Linked DNA regions of Solitalea lacus. The protein of the gene in region 1 interacts with the protein of each later gene in a pairwise test. Links are inferred from orthologs where the notes say so. Each region holds a gene or a part of one and is shown on either strand. Other genes may lie near its edges.

Region 1 (5,711 bases):
TGGTTGCAAATGGCAACATTTAACCTATGAAGGTCAGTTAAAATATAAACAAAAGCAGGTTGTAGACGCCCTGGAGCGCATTGGAGGTTTAAGTACGGAAACACTTACTCCGATATTGGGTTCAGAAAAAACAGCGTATTACCGCAACAAAATGGAATTCACTTTTTCCAATAAGCGATGGCTTACGGAAGAAGATATGGACAATCGTCACAACCTGGAGCAGACCGAAGCTTTAGGCTTCCATGTTCCGCAACGTTTCGATAAGATTATTGATATTGAACATTGCTATTTGCAGCAAGATCCTTCCAACTCAATCAGAAATGCAGTAAGAAGCTATGCCTTGGAACATAAACTCGAATTTTATGATCTTAAAGAGCATCATGGTTTTTTACGTAATCTAATCATTCGTACTGCCAGTACCGGCGAGCTGATGGTGATTGTTGTTTTTGCCAGAAACGATGAGGATACTATTAATGGCTTGATGAATTATATTGATAACCATTTCCCTCAAATAACTTCATTGTTATATATCGTTAATCAAAAAAGGAATGATACCATTTTTGATCAAGAAGTGATTACCTTTAAAGGTAACGATCATATTTTTGAAGAAATGGAGGGGATTAAGTTCAAAATTTCTCCTAAATCTTTCTATCAAACCAATTCGGAACAAGCCTATAATCTATATAAAATAGCACGCAATTTTGCTGATTTTAAAGGCGATGAATTGGTATACGACTTATATACAGGCGCCGGAACTATTGCAAACTTTGTTGCCCGAAAAGTAAAACAAGTAATAGGGGTTGAGTATGTGCCAGATGCCATTGAAGACGCCAAAATCAATTCTGCCATAAATGGAATTGATAATACTTTGTTTTATGCAGGCGACATGAAGGATGTGCTTAATGCTGAGTTTATTGCCCAGCATGGCAAGCCTGATGTGGTAATTACCGATCCGCCAAGGGCTGGTATGCATGCTGATGTGGTTGCCCGTATTAACGAAATGGAGCCCGAAAAGATTGTGTACGTAAGTTGTAATCCGGCCACGCAAGCTCGTGACTTAGCTTTATTAAGTGAAAAATACGAAGTTGCGAAAATTCAATCGGTTGATATGTTCCCACAAACCATTCACGTTGAGAATGTAGTATTGCTAAAAAGAAAATAATGAACTACATAATGAGGGCAGACTCATTCAGAATAGTATTATGCAGTTAGAAAACGAACAACAACCCCAAGGTCCGAGTCCATTAATTGGTTTGGAAAAGGATCTTAAATTATATAATGAGGCAATTAAAGAAGTAGCGCTTGATATTATTGAGGCTAAATTTTCGGATTTTCCAATTTTTGTAGCACATCAGCATGAAGTAAGTCTGGGACAAACTATCCTGAGCAGCAAAGAGCTGAAGACCTCATGGAATATTAATGCTTCAACGCTTGAAGAGTTTACTGAGAAGAATATTATTGCAAAAGAGCGTCAGGAATATTTTGTGAACAACTACAAAGACCCTAAACAATACATGTGCTTATTTGTAGTAATTCCTGAAGGGGCTAATTTTGTTTTTTATCCGTATAAGTAAACCTATTGGCAATTGCACTATTTACCGTTATTTTTAACTCCTAAATTTTACTCATGAGTGATAAAATAAAGATTCTCGATAAAAAACAGATACAGCAAAAAGTTGATCGTATAGCGTATCAGATTTTTGAAGATAACTTTGATGAAAAGGAGATTGTTCTTGCAGGTATCGTTCCGCGTGGGAACACTTTGGCTGCCCGTTTAAAAAAGGTTATTGAATCAATAGGAGATATAAAAGTAACATTGGTAAATATTGAGTTGGAGAAAACCAGCAGCTCGTTAAATGCCAAAACCGATCTTCCTATTGAAGAATGCGCCAATAAAGTAATTGTAGTGGTTGACGATGTGCTGAATACTGGTCGTACATTAGTGTACGGACTAGGAATATTTCTTAATATTCCAACCAAAAAAGTGCGTACTGTAGTATTGGTTGATAGAAGTCATAAGCTTTTTCCTATACACAATGATTTTGTAGGGCTGGAACTTTCAACGGTTGCTCAAGAACATATTGATGTGGTTTTGGGCATTGAAGGTCAGGAAGATGCCGTATACCTTGTTTAAAATTTAAACCATAGTTTATTCTATGGGCTATGGTTTCTTTTATATCCCAATAAATTTTATGAACAATTATAAATTTACCGTTACCGAGCGTTTTATGCGTTACGTTCAGGTTGATACTCAATCTGATCCGCATTCAACAGCCGCACCTACTACCCAAAAACAGAAAAATCTAAGCCGCATTTTAGTTGAAGAGCTAAAAGCAATGGGCATTGATGATGCTCATTTAGATGATTTCGGCTATGTATATGCAACCATTCCTGCTACGAGTGAAAAGAATGTTCCGGTTTTGTGTTTTTGTTCACATGTAGATACTTCGCCGGATTGTAGCGGAGCCGGAGTTAAGCCAATCATTCATAAAAATTATCAAGGACAAGATTTAGTGTTGCCTGATGATCCTTCTCAAGTTATAAAAAAAGCAGATCATCAAGATTTGGCCGAACAAATTGGCAATGATATTATTACCGCCAGTGGAACTACCCTTTTAGGAGCCGATAATAAAGCCGGTGTAGCTGAAATCATGGATGCTGCCAATTATTTTATGCAACATCCAGAAGTAAAACACGGTAAAATTCGCATTCTATTTACTCCCGACGAAGAAGTTGGTCGTGGGGTGAATAATGTGGATATGAAAAAACTGGGCGCCGATTTTGGGTACACAATGGACGGTGAGACTTTAGGTTCGCTTGAAAACGAGACCTTTTCGGCTAATGGCTTAACGTTGTTAATTCATGGTGTAAGCTCACATCCGGGTTTTGCTAAAGGCAAAATGGAAAGTGCTATTAAAATTGCTTCTGAAATTGTTGCTGCTTTGCCAAAAGGTCATCTCTCACCTGAAACTACAGAAGGTAAAGAAGGCTTTGTGCATCCGGTAGAGATCGGTGGGACTGTTGAAGAATCGAAAGTATCTTTCATTATCAGAGATCATGTGACAGCTAATTTGGCTAAACATGAAGGTGTAATTAAACAAATTGCTGATCAGGTGATTGCCAATTATCCGTTTTCAAAATATGAGATCAAGGTTACTGAGCAGTACAGAAACTTTAAAGAGGTCTTGGATCAGTATCCTCAAGTAATTGAAAATGCTTTAGAAGGAATTCGCCGTAGCGGTATGGAACCTAAATTACAAAGTATCCGAGGCGGTACCGATGGTTCTCGCTTGTCATTTATGGGATTGCCTTGTCCTAATGTTTTTGCAGGGGAGCACGCTTTCCACTCTAAACACGAATGGGCCTCAGTGCAAGACATGCAAAAAGCCGTTGAAACCATTGTGAATATTGCCAGCGTTTGGGAAGAAAAAGCTTAATTAATATAGTTTGATAATTGGGGAGTTTGAAGTGAATTTGCGATGATGCATCATTTTCAAATTTCCCGATTTTCAAATTAGCTTATCCTGTTTTTCAATCCAACTCAACGCTAATCGTATTTTGTGATAGGCAATTTCTCCCTTTAAAAAATCAAAATAGTCTTTTAACTTATTACTTTGTCCTAGGGCTTTCTGAGCCAGTTTTACCCGCTCTATTTCTTCCATGGAAATAAATTGCCTTAAATTAATTGGACTTCCATTGAGGTACAGCGTAGAAATGTGTGAGTAAACGGTGGTTAAATGGATGTTTCGAAGTTTTGAAATATCTTCGGGTGAATGATTATGTTGCAGCAAACGGAATGTTTCCTTGAGTGTATCCGTTTTTTCGCGAGGAGTTACAGTGTTTTTATACTGATGACGGCTTATTAATTCAATAAATTTCCGTCCGTACTTTTCTAGCTTACGTTGGCCAACTCCTTGAATTGCCAAAAAGGCGATTTCTGTTGTAGGCTTTTCCATAACCATTCTTTCCAGCGTAGCATCACTAAAAATTGCGTAGGCCGGTACATCCTCTTGTTCAGCAAATTCTCTTCTTAAACGGCGCAAAGTATCAAATAATTTTTCGTTAGCCGTTTGAGTAGGAATATGTGTCTCTTCATCAAGGCTCAATGTGTGTTTTTTAATTTCCCGAATCAAAGGATATGCTAATTCGGTCGTTTTTTTTCCAAAAAGAATTTCTTTGCCAAGACTGGTAGCTTTTAAACTAAATCCTTCATCATAAACCATTTCTAAAAGCCCTAAACTTAGCATTTGCATAATAAATTGTTGCCAATGTGGAAAGCCTACATCACTTCCAATTCCATAGGTTTTAATTTTATCATAGCCTTTTTCAATGATCTCTGATTTATTCGAACCTCTTAAAACCTCAATAAGCATATTGATACCTATGGGCTCATTAATTCGAAGTAAGGCTGATAAAGCTTTTTGAACTAAAATGGTTCCGTCAAATCGGCTGCGAGGTTTTTTACAAACATCACAATTGCCGCAATCTTGCTCCAGATTTTCTCCAAAGTAATTAATTAGGATTCTGCGCCGGCAAAGATTTGCCTCTGCAAATTGTTGTATCCTCCTCAGTTTTTCAATGTTTAGCTCGCGCTGTTGGCTTTGTTCCGCAAATTGAGTCAATAACACCAAATCGCTTAAGCTATAATAAAGAATAGTTTCACTCTTTAATCCATCTCGCCCCGCACGGCCAATTTCCTGATAATAGCTTTCGATATTTTTAGGCAGATTATAATGAATAACCCAACGAACGTTCGACTTATCTATACCCATTCCAAAGGCAACTGTGGCACAAACCAACTGAACCCGGTCATTGATAAAGTCATCTTGAGTCTCATTACGTTCATCTGCGTTCATGCCGGCATGATAGGCTGCGGCGTTTATTGAATGTCCCCGAAGTTTTTCAGCCAGTTCTTCTGTAATCTTCCTGCTCAAACAGTAGATAATGCCTGATTGATTGGGTTTTCGTAAAATGAAATCAATGATTTCGAAGTCCTTTTCTCGCGTTTTAACGCCCATTTTTACGTTCAAACTTAAGTTCGGCCGATCAAAAGATGCGATAAAGGTATTAGGTCTTTTTAAGCTTAGTTGTTTGATAATGTCCTTTCGGGTTACTTTATCAGCTGTGGCTGTTAAGGCTATTATTGGAATTGTCGGAAAGCGTTCTTTAATGACATTGAGTTGAGTGTATTCCGGGCGAAAATCATGTCCCCATGCAGAAATGCAATGAGCCTCATCAATGGCAAATAATTTAATGTTGAACTCAGACAACATGGCCATGCTCGATTTTAGTTTCTCTGGAGAAAGGTAAAGTAGTTTAATGCTGCCGTTTAAGCATTGTTCTATTATGGTTTCTTCTTCAGTAAAATCCTGGCTGCTGTTTAGATAAGCGGCACCTATGCCATTAATCCGTAGAGCATCCACTTGGTCCTTCATTAATGAAATAAGCGGCGAAATGACAATGCATAAACCTTCCATGATTAGGGCTGGAACCTGATAGCAAATGGATTTTCCACCACCGGTTGGCATCAAAACCAAGGTGTCTTTTTTATCAAGAATGGATTGTATTACTTCGTTTTGTAGCGGCCGGAATTCATCGTAACCAAAATAAGCCTTCAATGCAACACGGGCCTGTTCAATCATAGTGCAAAAATGCTGTTTTGAGTAAATAAACGAAATGATGAAGGCTGATTTTTTTAACCTTAGCGTAAT
Region 2 (5,711 bases), 830 kb from region 1 along the record:
CGATCAATTGGAGAAGATAAGTACTCATCGCCTTCAATAATCATCACCGGAGCTTTTTCCGTAATTCGCACCATGGTATCAAATCCAGCCAGCTGCGCTCCAACCAAATAATCGCAATCAATATTATTTTGATGCAACACATGTAAAATCATAGCTGTTATGGTAGTTTTACCATGACTACCGCCAATTACTACACGGGTTTTGTTTTTTGATTGTTCATAAATGTATTCAGGGTAGGAATATATTTTCAATCCCAGTTCTTTTGCCTTAATCAGCTCCGGATTTTCTGCACGTGCATGCATCCCTAAAATAATTGCGTCTAAATCAGCATGTATATTATCTGGATTCCAGCCAATTGAATCAGGCAATAAACCATGTGCGGCCAAGCGCGACTTGGATGGTTCAAAAACCTCATCGTCCGAACCGGTAACTTTATATCCTTTCTTATGTAATGCAATAGCCAGATTGTGCATAGCACTACCGCCTATTGAAATAAAATGTACGTTCATGTTTTTTGCCGGAATTGTGATTTGCGAGCGAAATTCGCATTTATTTATTCAAAATCAAGAGAGCGGTAGATTAATTATCTAATAATCTACGGTGATAATTTACTTGACCTAGATGATAAGACAAATGCGTTACCAGGTGTACCAAAAAGTATTCTGTTGTCATTGGTTCTCCAAAAACTTCTATAGGATACTTTTCTTTCAGCTGTTCAGGACTAACTTTTGCCAATACAGAGTCAATCATCATAATTGTTTCATTAATCATCGTAATTAGCTCACTTTTTGAAACATTCTTAAGTGAAAACTCTAAGTCCCTATTGCGTACATAACCAGTATTCCCAAGCACATGACCAATGAAATGGTTCAGATTTCCCACCAGATGCAAACACAAATTACCACCAGAGTTAGAAATAACAGGTTCAACCCTCCACAAATTTTCGTCAATGTTATACTGTTCTACTTCAGCGCTCAATTTCTCTAAGTCTCTTTTGAGAAACAGTTTTACAAATTGGACCATTGCAAGAATTTATTCTAATGTAAGTAACTAACAGAAACTATTTAACAAACTTGGCGGCAACCCAATTATTACGGGTATAATGATTGATGTATTTCAAATCGTATTTAGCTGCTTCTTCTTGAATAATAGCCAGATCAGGCGTTTCGTAAAAGCCACTCATGATCAGCTCTCCTTCATCAACCAACATGTCTGCATAATGTGCCATGTGTTGAATCAAAATATTACGGTTAATATTGGCTAATATCAGTTCAAAACCGGTATCATTTACATCACCAATATCTCCCAGACCCGTTTCAATATTATCAATATCATTTAGTTGTGCATTTTCAACTGTACTTGATACGCAAACCGGGTCAATATCTACAGCCAGCAATTCTTCGGCTCCAAGCTTAGAAGCCAATATAGCCAATATTCCTGAGCCACAACCCATGTCAAGCACTTTTTTCCCTTCCACTTCAGTTTGAAGCAACCATTCCGACATTAAATAGGTAGTCTCATGGTGACCAGTACCGAAAGCCATCTTAGGGTCGATAACTATTTCCAATGGAAACTCATTACTTCGCTCAGGATGAAATGTTGCCCTGATGTGTAATTTATCAGCCACAGTAACTGGTTCAAAATTGCTTTCCCACACTTCATTCCAGTTCCTGTGTGGAATAATACTTTTGAGATAAGAAAACTTGAATTGATCTTTATAAGGTAGAAGTTGACTATCTAAAGCAGTTTCATCAAACTTATCCGCCTGAATGTATGCTTTAAACCCTTTAGAGGTATCTTCAAATGTATCAAAACCGATCTCTGATAATTCGCCAATTAATACATCCTTAACAAAACCTTCAGGGTCATCAACTAAAAAAACTAATTCGAGGTAATTCATGGATACTGAGAGCATCTATTTAAATTCTATGATTGGTTAAACTCTTATGGCCAGCAAGATATTTAACTTACCGCTATTATAAAAATAAAAATCACTGATTTGTTTCTAAATTATTTATAACAAATCAGTGATTAATTAAAAGCAGTATAATTATGCGTTAAAAGTTTTTATAATATCGGTAAAATCACGTGATTTAAGTGAAGCCCCACCAATTAAACCGCCATCAATATCGGTTTGAGAGAACAAAGCAGAGGCATTTGAAGGATTAGCACTTCCTCCATACAAAATGCTCATTGACTCTGCGGTTTCCTCATCGTATCCTTCTGCAATTAACTGACGGATGTATGCATGAACTTCTTGAGCCTGCTCAGGGGTTGCAGTTAAGCCTGTACCTATTGCCCATACCGGTTCATATGCAATTACTACTGTTCTAAACACTGATTTGATCAAATGGAACAAACCCTCTTTTAATTGCCCTTTTATAACCTCGAAGTGAATACCTTTTTCTCGTTCACTCAGGGTTTCTCCTATGCAAAAAATCGGAATTAACTCATGTGTTAAAGCTAAGTCAACTTTTTTAGCTAGTTGAGCGTTGGTTTCTGCAAAGTATTGACGACGCTCTGAATGTCCTAAAATTACATAATCAGCACCTATTGATTTTAACATTCTGGCAGAAACTTCGCCAGTATAGGCCCCAGATTCTTCCCAGCTACAATTTTGAGCAGCTAGTTTAACTTTATCATGAACTTCAGACCCACTTTTCCATTGATCTAAAGCATAAATATTAGTAAAAGGAACTGCAACAATAATTACAGCGTCATTATTTACTTCATCAGTAACCATATTAGCCACTTCAGAAATTAATTTTAACGATTCTTTTAAATCGTTATTCATTTTCCAGTTTCCAGCAACAATTTTCTGTCTCATTATTTATAATTAGGATAGTTTGTGTGTTCTTGTTGTATCAAAAACGTGTTCAAGTATACGTCTTTCTGTGTCATTAAACTCGTTTTTTTTTGTTTTCATCATTGAAGAAGCCGTATTGCAAAATTTCGTAAAATCAAACTCTGCAATCTGCTCGTTTTGCACCCAGCTAAAATCAGCCACAAATTTAGAAGGAAAGCCATTGCATGCAATATTACAACCAACTCCAACTACTGTTCCGGTATTAAAAGCCGTATTGATTGCGGTTTTAACATGGTCGGCCATAACTACTCCATATTTTTGCAAACCCGTATCATTGAACTTTGCTTCAGCATAATTCCACACTTTAACCGTACTAAAATTGTTCTTTAAGTTGGAATTATTGGTATCTGCCCCCAAATTACACCACTCGCCAATTACTGAATCTCCCAAATAACCCTCATGGCCTTTATTTGAATTGCCAAAGAAAACGCAGTTCTTTACCTCCCCCCCAACAACTGTATTGGGACCCAGAGTTGTTGCGCCATAAATCTTAGACCCCATTTTAACCACAGCACCTTCACATGCCGCAAAAGGCCCTCTAATCATAGCACCTTCCATTATTTCAACGTCCTTACCTATATATACAGGTCCTGTCTCAGAATTTATTAACGCGAAGTTAATTTTGGCTCCTTCTTCAACAAAAATGTTTCGACCTAATAATTGTGATCCTATAGGTAAGGTTTGAGAAACTTTAGATGCAAACAGATTAAAATCGTTCGCAATTTCTTGGGCATTAAACTGGAAAATAGAAGCCGGCGAAACAATCTGTTGTATTTTAAATTGAATAGGTTGTGCCTTTGATACAAAGTTTTCAGGATCGAACAGAGAGGTTTCTTCCTTGGATAAATTTACAGCAAGTAAAGTATCTCCATTTTTTAAGGCTTCACCCTCTTGTAAGTCCCTAATTACTGACACCAAATTATCATCAGGTAAAATAGCTGCATTGATAAGAATATTTCTTTCAGCTATTACTGACGGAAATTTTTCCTGTAAATATGATTCAGTAAGATAAGATGGCTTTGAGTTTAAACTATAGGCCCATTTTTCAATAATGGTTAATATTCCAACTCGAATGTCAGCTATTGGGCGGGTAAATGTAAGTGGTAAAAGTTGCCGACGAACGCCAGGATCATCAAACAAAAGATAGTTTCTCATTATTCAAAAATAAAAAAAGTCTGTTGATCTTCTCAACAGACTTTTAATATCAGGTAAACCTAGCTTATTTTTTAGCGTAACGGTTTTTGAATTTATCAATACGACCTGCAGTATCTACTAACTTCATCTTGCCAGTATAGAACGGGTGAGATTTATCAGAGATCTCCAATTTAACTAAAGGATATTCGTTACCATCTTCCCAAACGATAGTATCACGAGTATCAACAGTTGATTTAGTAAGGAATGCATAGTCACATGACATATCCTTAAACACTACCAATCTATAATTTTTTGGGTGGATATCAGCTTTCATCTTCGCAATAATTTTATTGAGGCGCAAATATAAGAATCCCCTCTCAGATGTGCAAATTAAAATAAGAAATTAAGCATATATTTTTTGAACCGAAATTACCTACGCATGTGCACATGTTTAATTCCATCTTCTAGATAAATTTCGTCAAATTCTTTAAAACCAAAACGCTGATAAAATTTTAACAAGTAATATTGGGCTCCAATTGTAAGCTCTCTGAAGCCTAATTCATCAGCAACATCTATTGACTTTTGCATTAATTGCTGACCAAAACCATTCTTTCTAAAGCGTGGAGAAGTAACAACCCTACCAATAGATGCCGTTTGAAAAGCTATACCTGGTGGCACAATACGTGAATAGGCGACCAAATTCTTATCAACCCATCCCAATAAATGTAAGCAATCAGGGTCTTTGCCATCAGCATCCAGAAACGGACAGTTTTGTTCAACAACAAAAACTTCTTCTCTTAACTGCATAATAGCATACAATTCGTTTACCAGCAGCTCATCAAAAGGCTTTATAACCCAATTAACTACTCCTTCGTTCATAACTATACACTTTGACAAAGTTCAACCAAAACCCCATTAGTGGATTTGGGATGAAGGAAACATATTATTTTATTGTCAGCTCCTTTTTTAGGCTGATCAGCAATAAATTGAAACCCTTCATTTTTCAGACGTTCAATTTCGGCAACTATATTTTCAACTTCAAAAGCAATATGATGAATCCCCTCTCCTCTTTTCTCTATGAACTTGGCAATGGGACTGTCATTTGATTCGGCAACCAATAACTCAACCTTACTTTCACCAATCTCAAAAAACTCAGTTGTTACACTTTCTGATTCAACTGTTTCTGTTTTATAGCTTGGTTTGCCTAACAATTTCTCAAAAACGGCTGATGATGACTCAAGATTTTTAACCGCAATACCAATATGGTCGATTCTCAACATAAAGTTTAAATTATTGATTCAGCAAAAGTACAATATTGACAACTTGGTTAAGAATATTAGCAAAACATACTTGCCGGCAAAACCATTTTGAAAGAGTTGTGTTTAATCTCTACAACGTTTCTCAGGCCTTATCTTATTGATAAAATTTATAACAGAATTGTAAAAATCAATCAAATTAAAACCTGAGCCTAAGGCATAAGTTAGAAATTTGTATTATTTTTGCATTGCTTTATTTAGACAATTTACAAATTATGTTGAAGTTACCTATTTACCTTGACAACAATGCCACCACACCAATGGACCCTCGCGTGTTAGAAGCAATGTTGCCATACTTTACCGATAAATTTGGTAATGCAGCCAGCCGTAACCACCCTTTTGGCTGGGTTGCAGAAGAGGCTGTTGATTATGCTCGGGAACAAGCAGCCAAAATT

What was found.
Region 2: the proteins of pepT (region 1) and tpiA interact in binary tests that used the Escherichia coli proteins (3 or more experiments, as listed by UniProt). The link is inferred for Solitalea lacus from one-to-one orthologs.

Annotation. Positions count from the first base shown.
Region 1 is NZ_CP091740.1:968,565-974,275, forward strand. What follows is about bases 1,316-4,314. They hold pepT (peptidase T), read left to right. Parts: upstream 1,316-2,192; coding sequence 2,193-3,437; downstream 3,438-4,314. Other genes in these bases: L2B55_RS04130 (hypothetical protein), read left to right, coding at 1,316-1,574; L2B55_RS04135 (phosphoribosyltransferase family protein), read left to right, coding at 1,628-2,134; recQ (DNA helicase RecQ), read right to left, coding at 3,510-4,314. Also shown: 23S rRNA (uracil(1939)-C(5))-methyltransferase RlmD, read left to right, coding at 1-1,162; more of L2B55_RS04130, read left to right, coding at 1,203-1,315; more of recQ, read right to left, coding at 4,315-5,642. UniProt on the Escherichia coli protein: Cleaves the N-terminal amino acid of tripeptides.
Region 2 is NZ_CP091740.1:1,798,572-1,804,282, reverse strand. What follows is about bases 940-3,938. They hold tpiA (triose-phosphate isomerase), read right to left. Parts: upstream 2,828-3,938; coding sequence 2,051-2,827; downstream 940-2,050. Other genes in these bases: L2B55_RS07595 (putative sugar nucleotidyl transferase), read right to left, coding at 2,837-3,938; prmA (50S ribosomal protein L11 methyltransferase), read right to left, coding at 1,061-1,915; L2B55_RS07610 (DinB family protein), read right to left, coding at 940-1,023. In the rest of the region: L2B55_RS07615 (UDP-N-acetylmuramate--L-alanine ligase), read right to left, coding at 1-509; more of L2B55_RS07610, read right to left, coding at 580-939; more of L2B55_RS07595, read right to left, coding at 3,939-4,021; L2B55_RS07590 (type B 50S ribosomal protein L31), read right to left, coding at 4,086-4,334; L2B55_RS07585 (GNAT family N-acetyltransferase), read right to left, coding at 4,430-4,879; mce (methylmalonyl-CoA epimerase), read right to left, coding at 4,882-5,280; L2B55_RS07575 (IscS subfamily cysteine desulfurase), read left to right, coding at 5,532-5,711. UniProt on the Escherichia coli protein: Involved in the gluconeogenesis. Catalyzes stereospecifically the conversion of dihydroxyacetone phosphate (DHAP) to D-glyceraldehyde-3-phosphate (G3P).